3 regions of the Neptunomonas japonica JAMM 1380 genome follow, and region 2 is predicted to be linked to each of the others. Evidence: predicted binding sites of a transcription regulator. Region 2 holds the regulator's gene; each other region holds the start of a gene.
What was found. The regulator sigma-54, encoded in region 2, starts transcription at its own class of promoters, with help from an activator protein. The targets are predictions, from matches to a motif close to TGGCACNNNNNTTGCTNT.
Positions count from the first base shown of each region.

Region 1: a site for sigma-54 is predicted at 3,284-3,301, ahead of flgB (flagellar basal body rod protein FlgB). Genes of this name have one in related genera too.
Region 3: a site for sigma-54 is predicted at 4,368-4,385, ahead of NEJAP_RS06210 (NarK family nitrate/nitrite MFS transporter). Genes of this name have one in related genera too.

Region 1 covers NZ_AP014546.1:765,921-772,702, reverse strand. The annotation lists gene NEJAP_RS03520 (flagellar hook-basal body complex protein) at 1-1,648, opposite strand, end outside; gene NEJAP_RS03515 (flagellar hook assembly protein FlgD) at 1,664-2,341, opposite strand; gene flgC (flagellar basal body rod protein FlgC) at 2,408-2,842, opposite strand; gene flgB (flagellar basal body rod protein FlgB) at 2,845-3,255, opposite strand; gene NEJAP_RS03500 (CheR family methyltransferase) at 3,412-4,260, opposite strand; gene NEJAP_RS03495 (chemotaxis protein CheV) at 4,276-5,217, opposite strand; gene flgA (flagellar basal body P-ring formation chaperone FlgA) at 5,291-5,995, shown strand; gene flgM (flagellar biosynthesis anti-sigma factor FlgM) at 6,122-6,433, shown strand; gene NEJAP_RS03480 (flagella synthesis protein FlgN) at 6,440-6,782, shown strand, end outside.
Region 2 covers NZ_AP014546.1:3,060,107-3,066,888, forward strand. The annotation lists gene NEJAP_RS14315 (ABC transporter ATP-binding protein) at 1-175, opposite strand, end outside; gene NEJAP_RS14320 (calcium/sodium antiporter) at 358-1,314, shown strand; gene NEJAP_RS14325 (KpsF/GutQ family sugar-phosphate isomerase) at 1,331-2,317, shown strand; gene lptC (LPS export ABC transporter periplasmic protein LptC) at 2,512-3,048, shown strand; gene lptA (lipopolysaccharide transport periplasmic protein LptA) at 3,038-3,544, shown strand; gene lptB (LPS export ABC transporter ATP-binding protein) at 3,550-4,278, shown strand; gene NEJAP_RS14345 (RNA polymerase factor sigma-54) at 4,346-5,845, shown strand; gene hpf (ribosome hibernation promoting factor) at 5,889-6,185, shown strand; gene ptsN (PTS IIA-like nitrogen regulatory protein PtsN) at 6,198-6,656, shown strand; gene rapZ (RNase adapter RapZ) at 6,667-6,782, shown strand, end outside.
Region 3 covers NZ_AP014546.1:1,367,162-1,373,943, forward strand. The annotation lists gene NEJAP_RS06200 (NAD(P)/FAD-dependent oxidoreductase) at 1-671, opposite strand, end outside; gene NEJAP_RS06205 (bifunctional protein-serine/threonine kinase/phosphatase) at 983-2,698, opposite strand; gene NEJAP_RS06210 (NarK family nitrate/nitrite MFS transporter) at 2,760-4,229, opposite strand; gene NEJAP_RS06215 (ANTAR domain-containing response regulator) at 4,503-5,144, opposite strand; gene gltX (glutamate--tRNA ligase) at 5,326-6,782, shown strand, end outside.

The DNA of each region.
Region 1 (6,782 bases), 1.8 Mb from region 2:
ACTGTGTAGAACCAGCTAAATTCAATGTAATTACATTATTTGGGTTAGCTGGATCAGCTCCTTTAATTAACAGATCAGGCACGGCTGCACCCGTACGTACTTCTTCGCCATTAACCGATGAAAGAATACCACTGGTTGGGTCAAATTTAATCAGAATAGGACCTGGCTCAGTAGCCGACCCATTACCTGGATCATTTGCTTTACCCAAATCAAGCGCTTCATCACCATTTAGATATGCATAAACACGATAGACGCCATCATAAGAGTTATCACCCGGCTCAGTAAAGTGCGCATCTAAAGCACCACCAGCAACACTATCAGCGGCAAACAGTTGCGAGACATTGTCATCAAAAACACCTACAGAAACAGAGTTCAAAGAGCCCGGGGTTACTTCTGGTTTATACTCAACACGTAATGCACCATTGGTACCCTGATCAGCATCCCAGCTTACTGACTGAATAAGCGGGTTCGCTTCAATGATATCTGACTCACGATCACGAATCGCTAAAGCAACCAGCTCAGCACTCATGCCTCCAGTCCCAGTAGAGATATCTATATCTACACCAGCAATTTTAATATTGAATGTATTGGTTGGGAAATTGGCGGCATTAAACTCGAAGTATTGTTTCTCATTACTCGAAACAAAACCTGTCGTATCCGTTGCAGTAGGAACTAATGAAGCAGGCGTCGCCGCATTATCAGTCACAACTAAGTCACCAAACTCAAGCGAATCTGCACGAGTAATAATTTTCAGCTCACCAGAACCCGCCCCATCAGGGTAATACTCAACAGCAAAAATCCTTGGGTCTGTTTCTTGAAGATCTTTAAGAACTGGGTCCTGAAGTCTCCAAATTTCTTGGTTATTTCCCGTAGGACCTTTTGCCGTCGTCGTAACTTGAGCAAAACCCGCTGCTGCGGTTGGCACCCCTACTGCCAAAGCCACTGTTATCGCCGGAGCACCTGAAATCAGCACATCACTAGCAGGGGCCGTTATATATTTTTTATACTCTTGTTCGGGACGCTGCTCAACCATATTGTATTTTACGGTATGCTCGTTACCTAAACTATCAAACGTACGCACTGTTGTACTGTAGGTGTAAGAGCCTGCTTTATCTTTATCATAATTCGGCAAAAGTGTTGTTGAGTCTTCACGATCATCAATATTGAAAGCAAGATCCATGTCGCTGGTTGCTTTGGGTGGGTACTCTTTTTGAGTTACTGCCAAATCACCTATGGGCAAGCGATTTTCTTTATCGTCCAGCCCGTATCCCTGCAAACGCTTACCATCTTTAGAAACGACATAGCCTTCTTTATCAAGTTCAAAGGCACCAGCACGCGAATAAGTTATACCGCCTTGCTGATCATCTAACTGAAAGAAGCCAGAGCCATTAATCGCCAAATCAAGATTATTGTTGGTAAACTCTAGCGTACCAGAGCTAAAGTCCTGCGCGATATTCGATACAGTGACACCTGACCCTGGGGTATTACTACTTCCCGAGCCCACAACAGATGCAGTATAGATATCACCAAACTCTGTTCTGGATGACTTATAACCTACTGTACTAGAGTTCGCTATATTATTACCTGCGACATCAAGCATGGTCGATGATGCTTTTAATCCTGTAACCGCGATATTAAAACCCGCCATGACTATTTCCCCTCATTAACCTATTTGCTTGATGTCACTCATATTCACTGTTCCGGCACCTGTATTCACTTTCATACCAATACCGTTTTGCCCCAAGGTAACACTGTCAACTCGATGGCCAATATAGCTTTCGGTAGGCTTATAAACGCCTTCCGAATCTGTCGCTTCCACCACGACTTTGTACTCACTTTGAGGGTCTCTATTTCCCACATTCCAACCGAAGTTATGATCACCCGCTGCTACAGACTTCATCTCCCAAGTATCTACAACATCTCCTACCGAATCGTAAACCGAGACCCGCACGCCCTTGGCGCTTTCAGGAAGCGTGTACACACCTTCGATAATGCCCCGACTATCTAGCATCGCCTTATCGGTTTTCACAAAAGCTGTTTGTCCTACCATTGACGATGCTTGTAAAGCCGCCTGACTGGTTAACAAAGCACTGCTCATATCAGACATCGTAGTATTGAGGTTATTAATACTCTCAACAGAGCTCATGTTTGAAATTTGCTGCATAAAGTCAGCAGTATCAGCAGGGCTGGTAGGATCCTGATTTTTCAACTGAGCAATCATCAGCTTCATGAACATATCGCTATCTGTTTCAGACTGCGATTTGGCTGTAGATGATGCTTGATTACTTTTGTTTATTTGCTCATAAACCGACGTTGCATTTACACCGTTGATATCAGCCATATCATGACCTCAACTCTTTAATTGCGGCCAAAACTCACTTGACCAGGTTAGTATTTGTTTAGCCGCTCACTGCCCCAATGTCAGAGCTCGTTGCACCATCTGTTTTGCGGTATTCATAATTTCGGCGTTAATTTGAAACGATCTAGAGGCTGAAATCATATCTGCCATCTCTTCAACTACATTAACATTAGGGTAATGTACGTAGCCTTTTTCATCAGCCAAAGGGTGACTTGGCTCATACGCCGTACGAAGCGGAGCCTGACTCTCAACGATGCCTGCCACATGCACTCCCTGGCCAGGAACCAACCCAGTATCGGTATCAGTCACCTGCTCAAGTGAAGGCGCTTGCAATTCAAAAACAGGCTTACGTGCTCGATAAGTTTCACCAACACTGGAGCTCACACTATCGGCATTAGCCATGTTACTCGCTGTTGTGTTCAGACGAATGGTCTGAGCACTCATCGCTGAACCCGCTATATTAAATATATTTGCCAATGACATGATTAATTACCCTTGATAGCGCTAGATAGGCCTTTAAATTTGCGATTTATAAAATCAAACGATGCTTGGTAGCCTAAAGCGTTTTCTGTATAACGAGCCATCTCCTCCTGAACATCAACTGTATTTCCATCAACAGATGGCTGAGTCGGTGTACGAAATAATAACTCGGCAGCATAATCCGGATGAATGACGGCATCTTGATGCGTTGCATTGGTATTAACCATTTTCAGAGGTGCTTGATTCTGCTGAGCACCTTGAACACCTTGCAGCACACTTTTAAAGTCGATATCACGTGCTTGGAAGTTTGGCGTATCGGCATTGGCAATATTATTAGCAATCACTTCTGCACGCTTTGAGCGCAGCCCAATTGCGTCTTCATGTATTCCTAATGCTTTATCAAAACTAATCGCCATACGTCACCTCTCACTGTGTAGAGAGAATAAAGCAATCTCTATGCCAAACAGCAGAAAGCGCCACAGAGCCATGAAATACGGGGGGAGTTAAAGGTATATTTTTGACAGACATAAAAAAGCGGCACTTGATTGCCGCTTTTCTTTGCCGCTATGAAGCTAAATAGCTTGGTAAATAATACCCGGGCGGCAATGAATCATTTTGTAACAGTCAGACAAACCAGGTAGAGATTCAGATGCACCTAATAATAGGTAACCACCAGGGTTAAGCTGCTTATGCATTTTTCTTAGTATTTCCGTTTTCACTTCTAAAGAGAAGTAGATCATTACATTACGACAGAAAATAACATCGAATTGCCCTAACCCTGTATATTGACCTAGTAAATTAATACTTTGAAAACGCACCCTTGATTTAATATCAGAATTGATAGTCCACGAACCACTGGAATTCGCTTTAAAGTGCTTCTGCAAACGGCTCTGCTCTAAGCCTCGGCCTAACGCCAACATCTCATATTCACCAGAGCGAGCTTGCTGAAGCACACTGGTAGAAATATCCGTCGCTACTATCTCTTCCCCCGCCACAAAAGAGCCAGGGTTTGCACGCTTATATTCATCAATGACCATACTCATAGAATATGGCTCTTGTCCGGAAGAACAAGCAGCCGACCAAATACGTATCTTTTGACGACCTTTTTTCTCTTTTATTTCTGGAAGCAACTTATTCTTTAAAATATCGTAAGGATGTATATCACGAAACCATAAGGTTTCATTAGTAGTCATCGCATCAATAACTTTATCTTTAAGCTGACTTCCTCCGGGCCTCTCAAGCTGCTTAACAAGACAGTTCAAATTATTGAGCGAACATTCCTGCATTATTTTACCTAAGCGGCTTTTCACAAGATACTGCTTATGCTCTGCTAGTAAAATTCCACAGCTTTTTTCCAGAAAACGGCTAAAAATAGTAAATTCTTCCGGCGTTATTCTGAAGGCGTCAACACGCTCATTCATAGCGATGATTCCATTCTAGAGTCGCTGCTCAAGTTTCTTAATGCGATCAATAACTACACTCGCCAAATCATCAGGATTAAACTTAGCCAAAAAGCCATCCGCTCCCACTTTCTTCACCATGGAAACATTGAACCCTCCACTTAGTGAAGAATGAAGCACAATGTGCATTTTATCCATGCGAGGGTCTTCTCTAATCATTGCCGCCAATGTGTAGCCATCCATCTCTGGCATTTCGATATCCGAAATAACCATCAAGAAAAGTTCAGTAACATCATTTCCATTTTCGGACAGCTTATTCAACATATCCCATGCAATTTTTCCGTTATTACATGTTGTAACCTTAACACCGAGATCTTCAAGGCTACGCTGCATCTGATTACGTGCCACACTCGAATCATCAACGCACAAGATTTGATACTCTTTTGCCTTGCTTTTCATCTCTTGAGTAGCAATTTCTTCACTGACATTAGTATGCATCGGGTACAAATCAGCCAAGATCTGCTCAACATCTAAGATCTCTATAAGCCTATCTTCATACTCAAACACGGCTGTCAGATAGTTTTCCACCCCAATTTCTGCGGGAGGCGCCATAATTTGATCCCAATGAGTATTCAAAATACGGTCCACCTTCCTTACGAGAAAAGCCAATGTACGCGTATTATATTCAGCAACTATCAAGAAGCATTGCTGATGCTCATCCTTAGGGATACCAGAACGGCCTACTGCTTCAGAAAGATCCAAGACGGGAATGGTTTCACCACGTATATGTGCCATCCCTTTAACTGAAGTTGTTTGCCGCGGAACTTCTGTCAATTTGGGACATTGCAGTACTTCGCGTACTTTAAACACATTGATTCCGTATACTTGATCGGTTTCAAGTGCAAACAATAAAAGCTCTAAACGGTTCTGCCCAACCATCTGGGTACGCAGGTTTACAGTATCTAGAATACCTGACATGATCTACACCAAATCTATTGTCACTATAAAAGCGACACCACGACATCCATCCTGTTCTGAATCAGGAGCCACCGTGAGTTATTTTCGAATAATGCCTGCTATCGGCACTCTCAGCATTTTATTAAGTACTTTTCTATTCTCTACGCACTGCGTAGCAGAACCTTTACAAAGCATTGTAGAGAAACATCTTTACGAGCACTTTTCCGCAAAAAATCCTCAATCTGATATTAATATAGTCGTAAACCCAATTAATGATCGTACAAATTTAAAAAAATGTACAAATTTTGATATTCCCACCCCCTCTACTCTCCCTTCAGGTGGCCGATTGTCTATGCGCGTTCGCTGCCACGCACCTAAAAAGTGGGCTGTTCATGTCATGGCTAAAGTAAATATATTTTCCCTGGTCGCAACGGCAAGACACCCCATATTGAAAGATTCAGCCATTGGGGCAAATGATTTATCATTTGTACGAAAAAATACCAGTCTGATTAACCAAAGCTTCTTTACTGCCCCTGATCAACTTATAAGTCTGACTGCCCGCCGGAATATTCCTACAGGCACATTATTAACAGCTAACATGTTGCTTATTCCAAAACTGGTTGAGCGTAACGATACCGTTATTATTGAAGCTATAATCGGTTCACTATCAGTAAGAACACAAGGCACGGCACTTGAGAGCGGTAAAAAGGGCGAACAAATAAGAATTCTCAATAACAAATCACAAAAAGTTATCCGCGCCTATGTAAAAAGCAGAGGAGTAGTGTCCGTCTCTCGGTAGCTATTTCAAGGTAAATGTTTATAATTGCTACATATTGCAAGCAAAATAATTTATTTCACTTTTCTTCTAAAGTTTTAATAAGCGCAGCCGTTAAACAACGTATACATAGTTTTTGAGGGTAGAAAAATGGCTATTGATCTTAACAGCTCCTTATCGCAACAAGCGATGACAGCTCGTGAAAAGGTCAGCACCCAAAAAAGTAATGGGAGTGCTGCACCTGTCACCCATACTTCCGCTAAGGCTATTCAAAAAGATACCGTTGAGCTAAGCGATACCGTTAAAGTTATGCAAGCGGCTGATGCCAAAATTGCAAACACACCGGATGTTGACAGTGAACGTGTTGCCAGCATTAAAGCCGCAATAGATAGCGGTAGCTATAAAATTGATGCTCAGCAAGTAGCAGAAAAGATGATCGATTTTGATGCCATGATGGAATAATCCGATATGACAGATTTCTCTTCTACTCTTGCCTCCGTTGATGCCCTCGCCTTAGAGGGCATTACTCTTTTAAGCGGGTTAGAAAAACTGTTAGATCAAGAGCTTGTCGCACTTAAAGCTCGAGAAATCGAAACAATTCAGATCATCAATACAGAGAAACAAACCATCCTTCGACAGTTTGATCAGAATAATCAAACAAGAGCCGAGTTATTAATAGCCGCTGGCTTACCGGTCTCTAAAGAAGGTCTTTCTTCATTACTTTCCCAAAATCAAAACCAAACACTTGCGCAACAGTTCAAAGCTCATTGGAGTGATTTGGAAGCTGTATTGAAAACCACCATGGATGCCA
Region 2 (6,782 bases):
GACCGCCAATCAATTTAAGAAGCGTTGTTTTACCCGTCCCTGATGGCCCCATGATAGCTGTAATTTTCCCACGCGGAATTTGCATATCCACATGCCGGAAAATTTGACGAGCTCCACGACTAAAACTCAACCCACGAATATCGATAATTGATTTTAGACTGTTATTCACCGACATATTATCAAAGCCTTTTCCCTGCCATATTAGAAGGGGTTAATGATCCGATTTCCCGCATAGAAATACCGCGCGAGACTATACCATTTACTGCACAAAACATGAACAGACCATCCTTTTAACTTGCACCAAATTTTGGTTCTGATTTAATAGGCCGCTTTTAACTATTGAGCACAACAAATACTATGTTATTTCCGATTTTATCTATCATCGCTGGGCTGATCATTTTAGTCTGGAGTGCTGATCGCTTTGTAATAGGAGCAGCAGCAACGGCAAAGAACTCGGGAATGTCTCCTATGCTAATCGGCCTTACGATCGTTTCATTTGGCACATCAGCACCTGAAATACTCGTCTCAATTATGGCATCTATTAACGGATCAGGCAGTTTAGCCGTTGGTAACGCGCTAGGATCCAATATTGCCAACATCGGTCTAGTACTAGGCATCACCGCCATTATCGCTCCTCTTCCTGTAAAATCAGCGGTTCTTCGCAAAGAAATGCCACTACTATTGTGCATTACACTCTTAGCTGGCGCTGTGCTTTATAACTTAAACATCACATTATTTGACGGCATTTTATTGCTCGCATCATTAGCAATCTGCCTTGTAATGTTCGCTAAATTCCAAAAAAACAGCGACCCTGCGGACCACATTTCTGACGAAGCCGAAGAGATTCCTGAAATGAGCACAGGAAGAGCATTGTTCTGGCTTATACTCGGCTTAAGCTTACTCGTAGCCAGCTCTCGCATGCTGGTATGGGGAGCAGTAGAAATAGCAACGTATATGGGGGTTTCAGAACTGGTGATTGGCCTGACGATTGTTGCTATAGGCACCAGTCTTCCGGAACTTGCCGCATCTGTTGCCAGCGCGCTGAAAAACCATCACGATATAGCACTCGGGAATATTGTCGGTTCTAACATATTTAATATTGCAGCTGTCATGGCAATTCCAGGGTTAGTTAGCCCTATTACACTTGATGCGATAGCCTTTAATCGCGATTATATGGTAATGCTAGGTTTAACTGTATTACTGCTAGTGTTTTGCCTTCTACAACGACCAGCTAAAATTAATCGAGTAGAAGGCGGTCTATTAACCGCAGCATATGCTGGATATATGTTTGTGTTATACACTATGTCAACCTGATTAGAAGCCGAATACAATGAATAATACGAATGACGACATCAAACCATTTATTGCATCTGCTATGCGTACCATTAAACTGGAAGCCGAAGCCGTAAATGATTTATTGAGCTATCTCGATAGCAATTTTGAAAGTGCATGCCGCCTCATGATGGAATGCACTGGCCGAATTATTATTACTGGCATGGGAAAATCTGGACATATAGGCAATAAGATTGCTGCAACCCTAGCCAGCACAGGATCGCCATCTTTTTACGTACACCCTGGTGAGGCTAGCCATGGCGACATGGGCATGTTCACCTCTAACGACGTCGTATTGGCACTTTCAAACTCAGGCGAAACATCTGAAATTGTAACTATATTGCCATTAATCAAGCGCATGGGTGCGCCGCTTATTAGTATTACGGCTAATCCACAATCCACGCTATCTCAAGCCGCTAATGCAAATTTACATATTGGTGTAGAAAAAGAGGCCTGCCCACTAGGACTAGCTCCTACATCAAGCACGACGGCACAATTAGTATTAGGCGATGCGTTAGCTATTGCGCTACTAGAAGCAAAAGGCTTTAGTGCCGAGGACTTTGCATTTTCACACCCCGGCGGAAGCCTAGGCAGAAAGCTATTACTGAAAGCCAAAGATATAATGCACTCAGGTACGGATATTCCTATTGTTCAGCATGGCACTACCATCAATAACACGCTTATTGAGGTAACTGAAAAACGCTTAGGCATGACAACTGTGGTAAATGAATTGGGAGCACTAATAGGCATATTTACAGACGGTGACTTACGACGCACACTTGATCAAGAATTAAATCTCAAAACAACAGCCATTGAAGAAGTGATGACACATCAGTGCACCACTATTTCTGGTGACTTGCTCGCCGCCGAAGCGTTAAAAATCATGCAGGACAAAAAAATCAACGCATTAATCATATGCGATGACAAGAATCGCCCAACCGGCGCATTAAATATGCACGACATGCTTAAAGCAGGGGTTATTTAATGCAAAAAAATGAAGAGCCCTACACTAAAAGCATCAATTGAAATTCAGGAAGCGACTGCCCACTCTACTTCAATGACGGCTTGCGTGGCTCGTGAATTTTGCAAAACAACTCTTGAGGCTAAAAGCCAATTAGAGTGTGCTTATGAGAGGTTCTTGTAAGCATGTTACTGACGCGCAGCAAAACCAGGATATTTTTGGCAATATTGCTGCTGTTCCCTCTCTTTCTTTATTGGATTATTAGCTCCGATTCGAATATAGAAGACGCCTCTGAAGCGGAAATAATCAGTGGCGTTGATTACTTTATGAAATCCGCTTCAAGTAAAGAATTCAATAAAGATGGAGAGCTTCTACGTACGCTTAAGGCAAACGAGCTTAACCACTTCCCAAGAGCAAAACGCACTACACTCAAACAACCCCACATTACTTTAATGGCTGAGAATAGCCCTCGCTTAACTAGCGAAAGCCTTTCAGGCATTGCTTATGATAATATCGATCGCTTCGACCTTGTTGAACAAGTTATCGTCACGCATAATCCAACAAGCCCGATACCAAGTGTGTTAAGAACATCAAGCCTGAGTCTCTACCAAGCTCAAGGAACGGCAAAGACTAACGCGCCCGTGGAGATCACCCAGCAATCCAATATCACAACAGCTACGGGCATGATTATTAACTATAAAATGAATACATCGGAACTACTTTCTGATGTAAAAGGCACTTTCCATGCTAAATAACAGATCATTAATACAGCTCTTTCTGCTTATAAGTGCATTGTTCAGCTCATTTTGCTTTGCGCTCCCGACTGATCGAAAGCAGCCTATTCATATAAGTGCAGACAGTGCTCGCATTGACGACAACACAGGTACAACAACATACAAAGGCAATGTCCTGATGACCCAAGGCAGCATGGAGATTCGAGCAGCCAAGGTCGACCTATATCGAAAAAAGGATGATATTAACCTAATCATCGCCACGGGAAGCCCTGCCAACTTTCGCCAAAGGCCCTCAAAAGATCAGCCGATTACTAACGCATTTGGCGAAAAATTAGAATATAAAATTGCTGAACAAACCGTCACTATAACGGGCCAAGCACGCGTAGAACAAGATAGAGACACATTTAGCGGCGAGCGTATCGTTTACCAAATGAAAAAAGCCATCGTCAACGCATATAGTGGATCTGGGTCCTCGGGACAACGCGTTAAAATGATTATTCAGCCTAAGGCCAATTAGTACAGATGAACACTCTTCTTCAGGCTTTACATCTAGCAAAATCATACAAAAAGAGACAGGTAGTTCGCGATGTCTCCCTGGAAGTTAACAGCGGTGAAATCGTTGGACTTCTAGGTCCAAACGGTGCGGGAAAAACCACCTGTTTTTATATGATTGTGGGGTTAGTTAATACCGACAAAGGCGCTATACGTATCAATAGCGATGACGTCACACAACTACCGATGCATGAACGCGCCCGAAAAGGAATAGGCTACCTCCCACAGGAAGCATCCATTTTCCGCAAACTTAGCGTACAAGATAACCTGCTCGGCATACTAGAGATGCGAAAAGAACTCTCGACAGCGCAGCGTAACGAGAAGCTAGAAAGCCTCCTAAGCGAATTCCACATCACACACTTACGCGACAGCTTAGGCATGAGCCTATCTGGCGGCGAACGCCGGCGTGTAGAAATAGCCCGAGCGTTGGCCTCCGAACCTACCTTTATTCTATTAGACGAACCATTTGCCGGCGTTGATCCCATCTCTGTAAATGACATAAAACACACTATAAAACACCTACAATCCAAAGGTATTGGTATTTTAATTACTGACCATAATGTGAGAGAAACACTCGATATTTGTGAAAAAGCCTATATTGTTAGTGAAGGCGTTATTCTTGCTCAAGGAACACCAGAAGAGATACTTTCAAATGAACAAGTAAAAGCAGCCTACTTAGGACATACATTTACACTTTGAACATCACATTGTAAATTTCACATTCTAAGTTATATGAACTGCCCTATTGGAGTAACCTTGTAGTTATATGAAGCAATCATTGCAACTCAAAATGGGTCAGCACCTGACAATGACCCCTCAACTACAACAAGCTATTCGTTTGTTGCAGCTGTCGACACTCGACCTCCAACATGAAATACAGGAGGCACTGGACAGTAACCCGATGCTCGAAACGAGTGATGATTTCGATGAAACGCATCAACCCGAAGTACAGCAAGAAATAACCACTCCAAGTGAAGATAACAACCTCGCCCAATCCAGCACATCAAGCAACGAGAGCATAGAGAACTCAGCTGAAGATCAGTGGAGCGACAACATTCCCTCTGAACTCAGCACAGACTCCTCTTGGGAAGACACGTATCAAACAGGAACAAGCAGTAGCCAGCGAGATGATGATTCTTTTTTTGAATCTAACGACACGGCAGAAGAAACACTGCAAGACCACCTTAACTGGCAGTTAAATTTAACGCCAATGAGCCCGGCAGACCGCTTAATTGCTGAAGCAATTATTGACGGCATCGATAACGAAGGGTATTTGCGCTCCTCTACAGAAGAAATTCTTGAACACTTTAAAGAGAGCGAACCTACATTATTTGCCGAGTCTGAACTCGATGAAGTAGACGCAGTATTACACAGGATTCAACAGTTTGACCCTCCAGGCGTTGCCTCTCGTGATTTGGGTGAGTGCTTAAGCATTCAGTTGCGCCAATTACCACCAGACACGCCGCTGCTTCAACAAGCGCTTACATTATGCAAACAATACATACACTTGTTAGGAACACGGGATTATAAGCAGCTACTACGAAAACTGCGATTAAAAGAGCCTCAACTACAAGCTATTATTCTCTTAATACAATCACTAAACCCCTATCCCGGTTCTCATATTTCTAGCTCAAAAGCTGAATACGTTACCCCCGATGTATATGTAGAGAAATTCCAAGGGGTTTGGACGGTACGACTAAATCAAGACGCATCTCCCAACCTAAAAATTAACACGAGTTATGCCGACCTCATTCGTCGAGCTGACAGCAGCGCTGATAACACCTATCTTAAAAACCACTTACAAGAAGCTCGCTGGTTTATAAAAAGCCTACAAAGCCGTAATGAGACTCTACTAAAAGTATCTAGTCAGATTATTGAGCGCCAATCAGCGTTCTTGGAGCATGGTGATGAAGCCATGAAGCCAATGGTGTTACATGACATTGCAGAAGCAGTAGAAATGCATGAATCGACTATTTCTCGTGTTACCACACAAAAATATATGCACACTCCGCGCGGAATTTTTGAGTTAAAATATTTTTTTTCTAGTCATGTAAGCACCAATGACGGTGGCGCTGCGTCCTCTACAGCTATTCGCGCCGTCATTAAAAAAATGATTTCTGCTGAAAATACTGCAAAGCCGTTGAGTGATAACAAAATTGCCCAACTGTTAGACCAAGAAGGAATTAAAGTTGCAAGAAGGACTGTTGCAAAATACCGAGAAGCAATGGGCATTGCTCCTTCTAATGAAAGGAAGTGTCTGGTTTAATATTAAGTTATAACGACATGCGTCGTTTTAAAAGGAGATACCTATGCAAATCAATATTACAGGTCATCATGTAGAGCTTACTGAACCGCTTTCTGAGTATGTACATACTAAATTTGAGAAGCTTGAACGACATTTCGATAACATTACTAATGTACAAGTTACACTAAGCATAGACAAACAACGTCAAAAAGCTGAAGCGGATATGCACATCGCCGGCGGTGAAATTTTTGCCACAAGCGAACAAGATGATATGTATGCTGCTATTGATGGATTGATCGATAAACTAGATCGTCAGGTCATCAAACATAAAGAAAAACTAAAAGCCATAAGTAACTTTTAAAACTGAAATCACATGCCCATTCTGTCACTATTATCACCAGAGCGAGTTCTTCAAAATATTGAAGGAGGAAGCAAAAAACGTATCATTGAGCTTGTCAGTAAAATCATTGCTGAATCAAACAGTGATCTCTCAGCAGAAGCAGTATTTAGCGGCCTCATCGGCAGAGAACGCTTGGGCAGTACGGGCATAGGTGAAGGTGTGGCCATTCCACACTGTCGCCTTGCCAACGTCCAAACGGCCACTGGCGCACTTATATACTTATCCAAGCCCATTGATTTTGATGCGATCGATAATCGTCCTGTCGATTTATTATTTTTTCTATTAGTTCCCGAAGAAGCATGTGACGACCACTTAAGCACGCTCGGAAAGCTGGCCGAAGTATTCAGTCAGGAGGAGTTCCGGGACACATTAAGAAATACACATTCAAATGAGCAACTTTTAGACGTTGCTACTCAACTGTTTCGCATTTAGAGATGGATCTATGAAATTAGTGATCATTAGTGGGCGATCAGGCTCAGGAAAAAGTACAGCTCTACAAGCCCTCGAAGATGTTGGCTTCTATTGTATTGATAACCTTCCGGCCAAATTACTGCCAAA
Region 3 (6,782 bases), 1.7 Mb from region 2:
AGTGCTGCACTGTTAGCAGAAGTGCTGCCATGAAAAGTTTCAACTTCGGTGTTTAGTAAAGTGTCTATACCGCGCTCTTGTAATGATAAGCGTAGCATCTCTGCAGAACGGGCATCTAACTGTCGATTAAGTAAGTGCCCAGCGCGATGAATAACTGTCGTTTTAATGCCTTTTACGGCTAATCCGTAAGCAGCCTCAAGGCCTAATAAGCCGCCACCAATCACAACGGCATGCTGGGAAAATTGTGCGGTTTCTATAATGGCATCAACATCTTCAAGTGTTCTGAAATCAAAAATGTTATCGAGGTGCTGGCCACTGGCAGGAATACGTGCCGGACGAGAGCCTGTAGCAAAAACCAGTTGATCGTACGTGATTTCAGTACCCGCACTGCTCAGCAGGTGCTGTTTATTTCGATCGATTGAAATAATACGCTCGCCTGAATAAAGGGTGACGTTGTGCTCTGCGTACCACTCGTATGAGTTAAGTACGATCTCATCTTTTGATACCTCACCTGCTAATAGTGGCGATAGCATAATGCGGTTGTAATTGGGGTGGCGCTCTTCACCAAATACAGAGATTTTGAAACGGCCCGGCTGGCGGCGGATGATTTCATCAAGAAGTCTGCCTCCTGCCATACCGCTACCGATAATCACCAAATGTGGTTGTGTCATCGCTAATCTCCAGAATAAAAAAAGGCGCTCAACTCAATACATCAATGTGATGATTGAGAAGAACGCCATTGTTCAGAGCTCAAAGCTCAAAGTTAAATTGTGGTTACAGCTTTTTATATTTTCTTAGATATAAGCGAATAGTGTGCCAATCTAATTATTTGCAATAAAATCATAGAGTTAATGTTTTTTATGCGTGCGCCGGCAATAGTGTTTTATGTGCGGTGCACCAAAAGAATATTGACTCAATGTAATAAGATCGCTTTTGGTGCGTGGCAGGCTTGGCGTAGCGCTAGATTGGCTACTAGTGAATTCTAGTTGAGAGAGAGTTGTAGTAGATTGATTATGAAAAGCAGTGCAGCAATACTTTGCCAAAAGCGTATAGGGTGCTTTTCGAGCAGGGGCTGTTTTAATATCCGGGCCTCTAGGTGGCGGTTCGGTACGGTGAGGTCCTGCATAAATTCTGAAAAGGCGTTATAACGGTGCACTGGGTTAGGCTGTAGTGCTTTTTTTAAACAGGCTTCAATCCATATAGGCGTTTGCTTGCGATGGTGAGTACTGGGAATGTAGTCAAGATCACAGTAGTTGGCCAATACCGCTTGTTTTGGGTCTGCTTCTTTGTAGGGCAAAGCTCCTGTCAGCATCTCATATACAATCACAGCTAATGAGTAGAGATCAGATTTAAAACTGGCAGAGTCACCGACTAAAAACTCGGGCGCAATGTAATTAACGCTACCTTGAGGAACCGATTTATCCAAGGGAGAGTTGATCTCTTCTGAGCCTGCAATAAGAACGGTACCAAAATCTAAAATCTTTATTTGGCCATCATTGTTGATCATGATGTTTTCGGGCTTAAGGTCTTGATGAATCATATCTTTGCGCTGAAAAGCACGCAAACCGCTGACGATCTGTCGTGTCCATTGGCGTACTTGATCAATAGAGGGTGAGGGGTTGTCGTGCATCCATTGGCGTAAATTGACGCCTTCAATATGCTCGCCTAAGTAATACATAAAGCGTTTAGGGCGAGCAGGGCGGTATGTTTTCATTACATGAGGATGATCGAGTGTGAGCCCAACCCATTCTTCACGAATAAAGCCATCTAGATAAACGAGATCTTCTGAAAAGTTTTCAGAGGGGGCCTTTAAAATAAATAGCTCAGATGAGTCTATATCTTTTACTAAGTACATATGGCTGCGCGTGCCACTAAAGATAACGCTTACTACTTCGTAGCCATCAATCTTGTTTCCCTGTTTAAGTACCGGCGGAATAGGTAGTTGTGTCAGGCGTTTGTGCGATTCATCTAACGTTTCTAATGGTAATTGAGCAATCTCTACAATCAGTGCAGTGAGGTTATCATCACTGCCATTCTCGTAGGCTTCATCGACAATCTGTTGTGCAATCTCTTCGACGCTTCGTGATGGGCTACTTAATAGCTGTTTGATTCTGGCTAGAGGTAAGTGGCCATGCACACCATCGGTCGTCAGTAATAAGCGGTCATGTTGGTTTAATACACGTTTAAAGAAATCGACCTCTAGGTGTGAATCAGCGCCTAAGGCGCGAGATAAGTATTCATCGTTTTTAGTGGTTAATACATGATCTGAAGTGAGCTGCTCTAGCTCGCCATCACAAAGGTGGTAGATGCGCGAGTCACCTACATGAAAGCAAAAAACGGTGGATGATTTAACCACAACAGCAGAAAAGGTAGTGAGCATGCTTTCACGGTGCCCTATTCTGCTTTGGTTTTCATGGTAGAGCCAACGGTTTAGGCCGGTGAGTACACGTGAGGCCGAATGCCCAACACTCCAGCTAGGAGGCGTGCTTAAGTAATCCTCAATAAAGCCAGTAACGGCTGTTTGGCTAGCGATATGTGAGTCTTCGCAACTGCTAACACCGTCCGCAATGGCAGCAGCAGCACCTTTATATTGGCGCTCGCTACCAGAAGGGTGGGATGCCGCAAATGCATCTTGATTCAGCGCTTTTTTTCCTTTGGTAGAGTATCCACCAAAACGAACTTCTAGATGCTTGCTCATTATACGGCTCCCGTTTTAAATAGTTTCTTAAATCAACGAATTTAAATGTGCATGGCTTAAATTAGTTCACTTGGATGAGCGCAACGCTGCCATCCTCATTTACTTCAGCCATATGCCCTTTAGGTTCTTTAAGAAACAGCAAGGTCACAAAGCCTAATACGGCTGTTGCGGCAATCACAGAGAAGAAAGTTGAGTAATCAACCATCGATAATACGGTGAGATAAAATACCGCGCCAACGTTTCCGTAAGCACCGGTCATGCCCGCAATTTGGCCTGTTAAACGGCGTTTGATTAAGGGTACGACGGCAAATACTGCACCTTCGCCGGCCTGCACAAAGAACGAGCACGCCATGGCTGCAATAACGGCTAGTGCTAAAGGCCAGCTGCTATCGATAGTCGACATTACCGCATAGCCACCTGCTAAACCTGCTGTGAGAATTAACAGGGTTTTTTTGCGGCCAAAGCGGTCGCTTATCCAACCGCCACCAGGGCGAGACATCAGGTTCATAAATGCATAAGCAGAAGCGAGCAGTCCGGCATAAACCATATCTAGTTCAAAAACATCAGAGAAGAACAACGGCAACATCGATACCACGGCAAGTTCTGAGCCAAATGTAGCAAAGTAAAGCACGTTTAATACCGCCACTTGCTTAAAAGCATAGCGCTGTACTTCGGGTACCGGTGTATGGAAAATCTCTTTATTAACGTCATAAGCACTATAGCAATCGTAAATGAAGATAGCGGCCAATATCACGTAGATGCTCAGCGCTGCTGTATCTGAAAGAATCGACACACCCGCAGGAGAGAGCTTCCATGTTAATAGTGAAAGCGCGGCATATAATGGGATTTTCATAATAAGCAAAAACACAAAGTCAGCTTTACTCGTGACTTCTAAACCACCAATACGTTTTGGTTTGAAGTAGGTAGAGCCTTTAGGCGTGTCAGTAACATTTTTATACCAGATAAAACTGAATATCAGGCTAAACAAACCAGAGAGGCCTACGGCATAGCGCCAGCCATCATCACCACCAAAGATAAGGGCCAGTGTCGGTAGGCTCATTGCTGCAGCGGCAGAACCAAAGTTCCCCCAACCACCGTAAACACCTTCAGCTGTGCCTAGCTCATTCGCTGGGAACCACTCACTCACCATGCGAATACCAACAACAAAGCCTGCACCAATAAACCCTAAGAAAAAGCGGGAAATCGCGGCTTCAGCAAAGTTTGTGGACAATGCAAATGCAAAGCAAGGTATGCTGGCCAGAAACAGCAAGGCCGCATAGGTAATACGCGGGCCATATTTGTCGGTCAGCATGCCGATGATAATGCGCGCTGGAATAGTGAGCGCAACATTGAGAATCAGCAAGGTTTTGATCTCAGACTTAGTCAGCCCGAGGGATTCAGCAATCATGCCGAGTAGGGGGGCGTGGTTAAACCACACAAAGAAGGTGATAAAAAAGGCGATCCAGCTGAAATGCAGGATCTTCATCTTTCCGCCGAAAGATAGCAGGTTAAACGATTTTTCCTGAGTCATAGTCATTTTCCGCCTGTTAAAAAAAGAAAAGGCGCCAACAAACCGAAAGGGTGAGATCCCGGTTGTTGGCGCCCTTGCCTGAAAAAAAACATTGTTTTTAAATGGTCTAATAAATGTGTATTTGCTTCTTTTGAGTACAGTGCAGCGAGCGTGCCAACTTAATAAAAGAGTAGTTTTTATAGGGGCTAGCGCAAGATTATGAGAAAAAGAGGGCGTTTAATTAGATAAAAAAACGCCCTCTTTGGTGCGCCGCACAAATGTGGTGCTGTATGTTTAAGAGTGGCCGCTACTAATGCTATTACTGTGTTTTCCCAATACAGCAATAATGTTTTTAGCAACATCACTGAGTGATTTTTGTTGATCCATCGCCATTTTTTGTAAGGCTTTAAATGCTTGGCTCTCTGCGCAATGGTTATGCTTCATGATAAGCCCTTTAGCTTTTTCGGTCAGTTTGCGCTCAGCTAATTCAGCGCGTGCTTGATCAAGCTTATTTTCTGTATGCCGAAGGGCATGGCGCATTGTTTGTAATGCTTCAAAGCGAGCCACAGCCACATTAACGATGTTTTCGACCCTATGTGGCGCAAGCCCGTCAATGACGCAGGCGCTCACACCCGTGTTAATGGCTTGTTCGGTCATTTGTTGGTTATCGTGTTCGGCAAAGATAACGATAGGGCGTAAGCAGTGCTCGGCCATCAATGCAATACTTTCTAGGCCTGCTTTATTGAGGGAAACAAGGCTGATTATGACAAGGTTGGGTTGTAATTGGTTGGCCTTATCGGCCAAATGTTGAGTGGATGTCAACTCCCCGACAATGTCGTACTCCTGTTCACGTAAAGGAATAAGTAGAGTGTGCTCTAGCTCTCCCTTACGCGTAATATTTTCATTAATGACAAGCACGGTTAGTCTGCTTTTCAAATGAATCACCTGCTTTAGTAATGAATATTTATTAAATATTTAGCAAGTTACGGGCCAGTCTTTGTTTTAAATGTCAGGAACTCTCATGGAGTTGGCATGGCAAGGGGTGGCAGGCAACTGTATAATGCCCGCTTTATTTTCGTATTCTTTTGGCAACCACGTTAGCTTTGGCAGGAACATAATGACCGTACGTACTCGCGTTGCGCCTTCTCCAACAGGCGATCCGCATGTAGGCACCGCCTATATTGCACTTTTTAATCTGGCGTTTGCTCGCCAGCACGGTGGGCAGTTTATCTTACGTATAGAAGACACCGACCAAACGCGCAGTACGGGCGAATCGGAACAGAAGATCTTAGACTCACTTCGCTGGTTAGGTCTTGAGTGGGATGAAGGCCCAGATGTAGGTGGCCCACATGGCCCTTACCGCCAGAGTGAGCGTAAAGGTATGTATGCCCAGTATGCACACGACCTCGTAGAAAAAGGCCATGCATTTCATTGCTACCGTACCTCAGAAGAGTTGGACGAGCTACGTACGGCTCGCCGTGCTGCGGGTGGACACACTGCATTAAAACAAAGTGACTTAGCCTTACCTGCTGATGAAGTAGAAAAGCGCAGAGCTGCGGGTGCACCGTTCGTTATTCGTATGGTTGTGCCTGAAGGCGAGGGTGTTTGTGTAGTAGATGACTTGCTGCGTGGCACGATCGAATTGGAATGGGGAATGGTCGATGCACAGATCCTGCTAAAATCTGATGGCATGCCGACTTACCATTTAGCGAACGTTGTTGATGATCATCTTATGGAGATCACTCACGTGATCCGCGGTGAAGAGTGGATTAACTCGGCACCTAAGCACAAATTGCTGTATCAGTACTTTGGCTGGGAAATGCCGGTTCTGTGCCATATGCCATTACTGCGTAACCCAGATAAGTCCAAACTGTCTAAGCGTAAAAACCCAACCAGTATTTTGTATTACCAGCGTATGGGTTATATGGCTGAAGCACTACTTAACTACTTGGGCCGTATGGGTTGGTCGATGCCGGATGAAAGCGAAAAATTCAGCCGTGAAGAGATGTTCTCTAACTTCGACATTACGCGTGTCTCTTTAGGTGGGCCGGTTTTTGATCAAGAAAAACTCAGCTGGCTTAACGGTGTATGGCTACGTGAAGACCTAAACCCTGAGCAGTTTGCAGCTAAGTATCAGGAGTGGGCACTAAATCCACAGTACTTGATGCAGATTTTGCCGCTTATCCAACAGCGCGTAGAAAAGTTCTCTGATGTAGCACCGCTAGCGGGCTTCTTCCTATCGGGCATGTTACCGATTAAAGAATCTGACTTTGAACACAAAAGCGTGACATTGGACGATGCTAAACGCATTTTGCAATTTAGTGTTTGGTTCTTGGATACCGAAAGCAACTGGGATAAAGACCACCTGTTCGCACAGCTAAAGCAGCTAGCAGAGCAGATGGGTTACAAGCTACGTGACTTCTTGTTCCCGTTGTTTATCGCTATTGCGGGTACTAACCAAACGGTTTCTGTTATGGACTCTATGTCGATTCTTGGCCCTGATATGAGCCGTGCGCGTTTGCGCCATGCGGTTAACCTATTGGGTGGCCCATCGAAGAAAGAAGCAAAACGTTG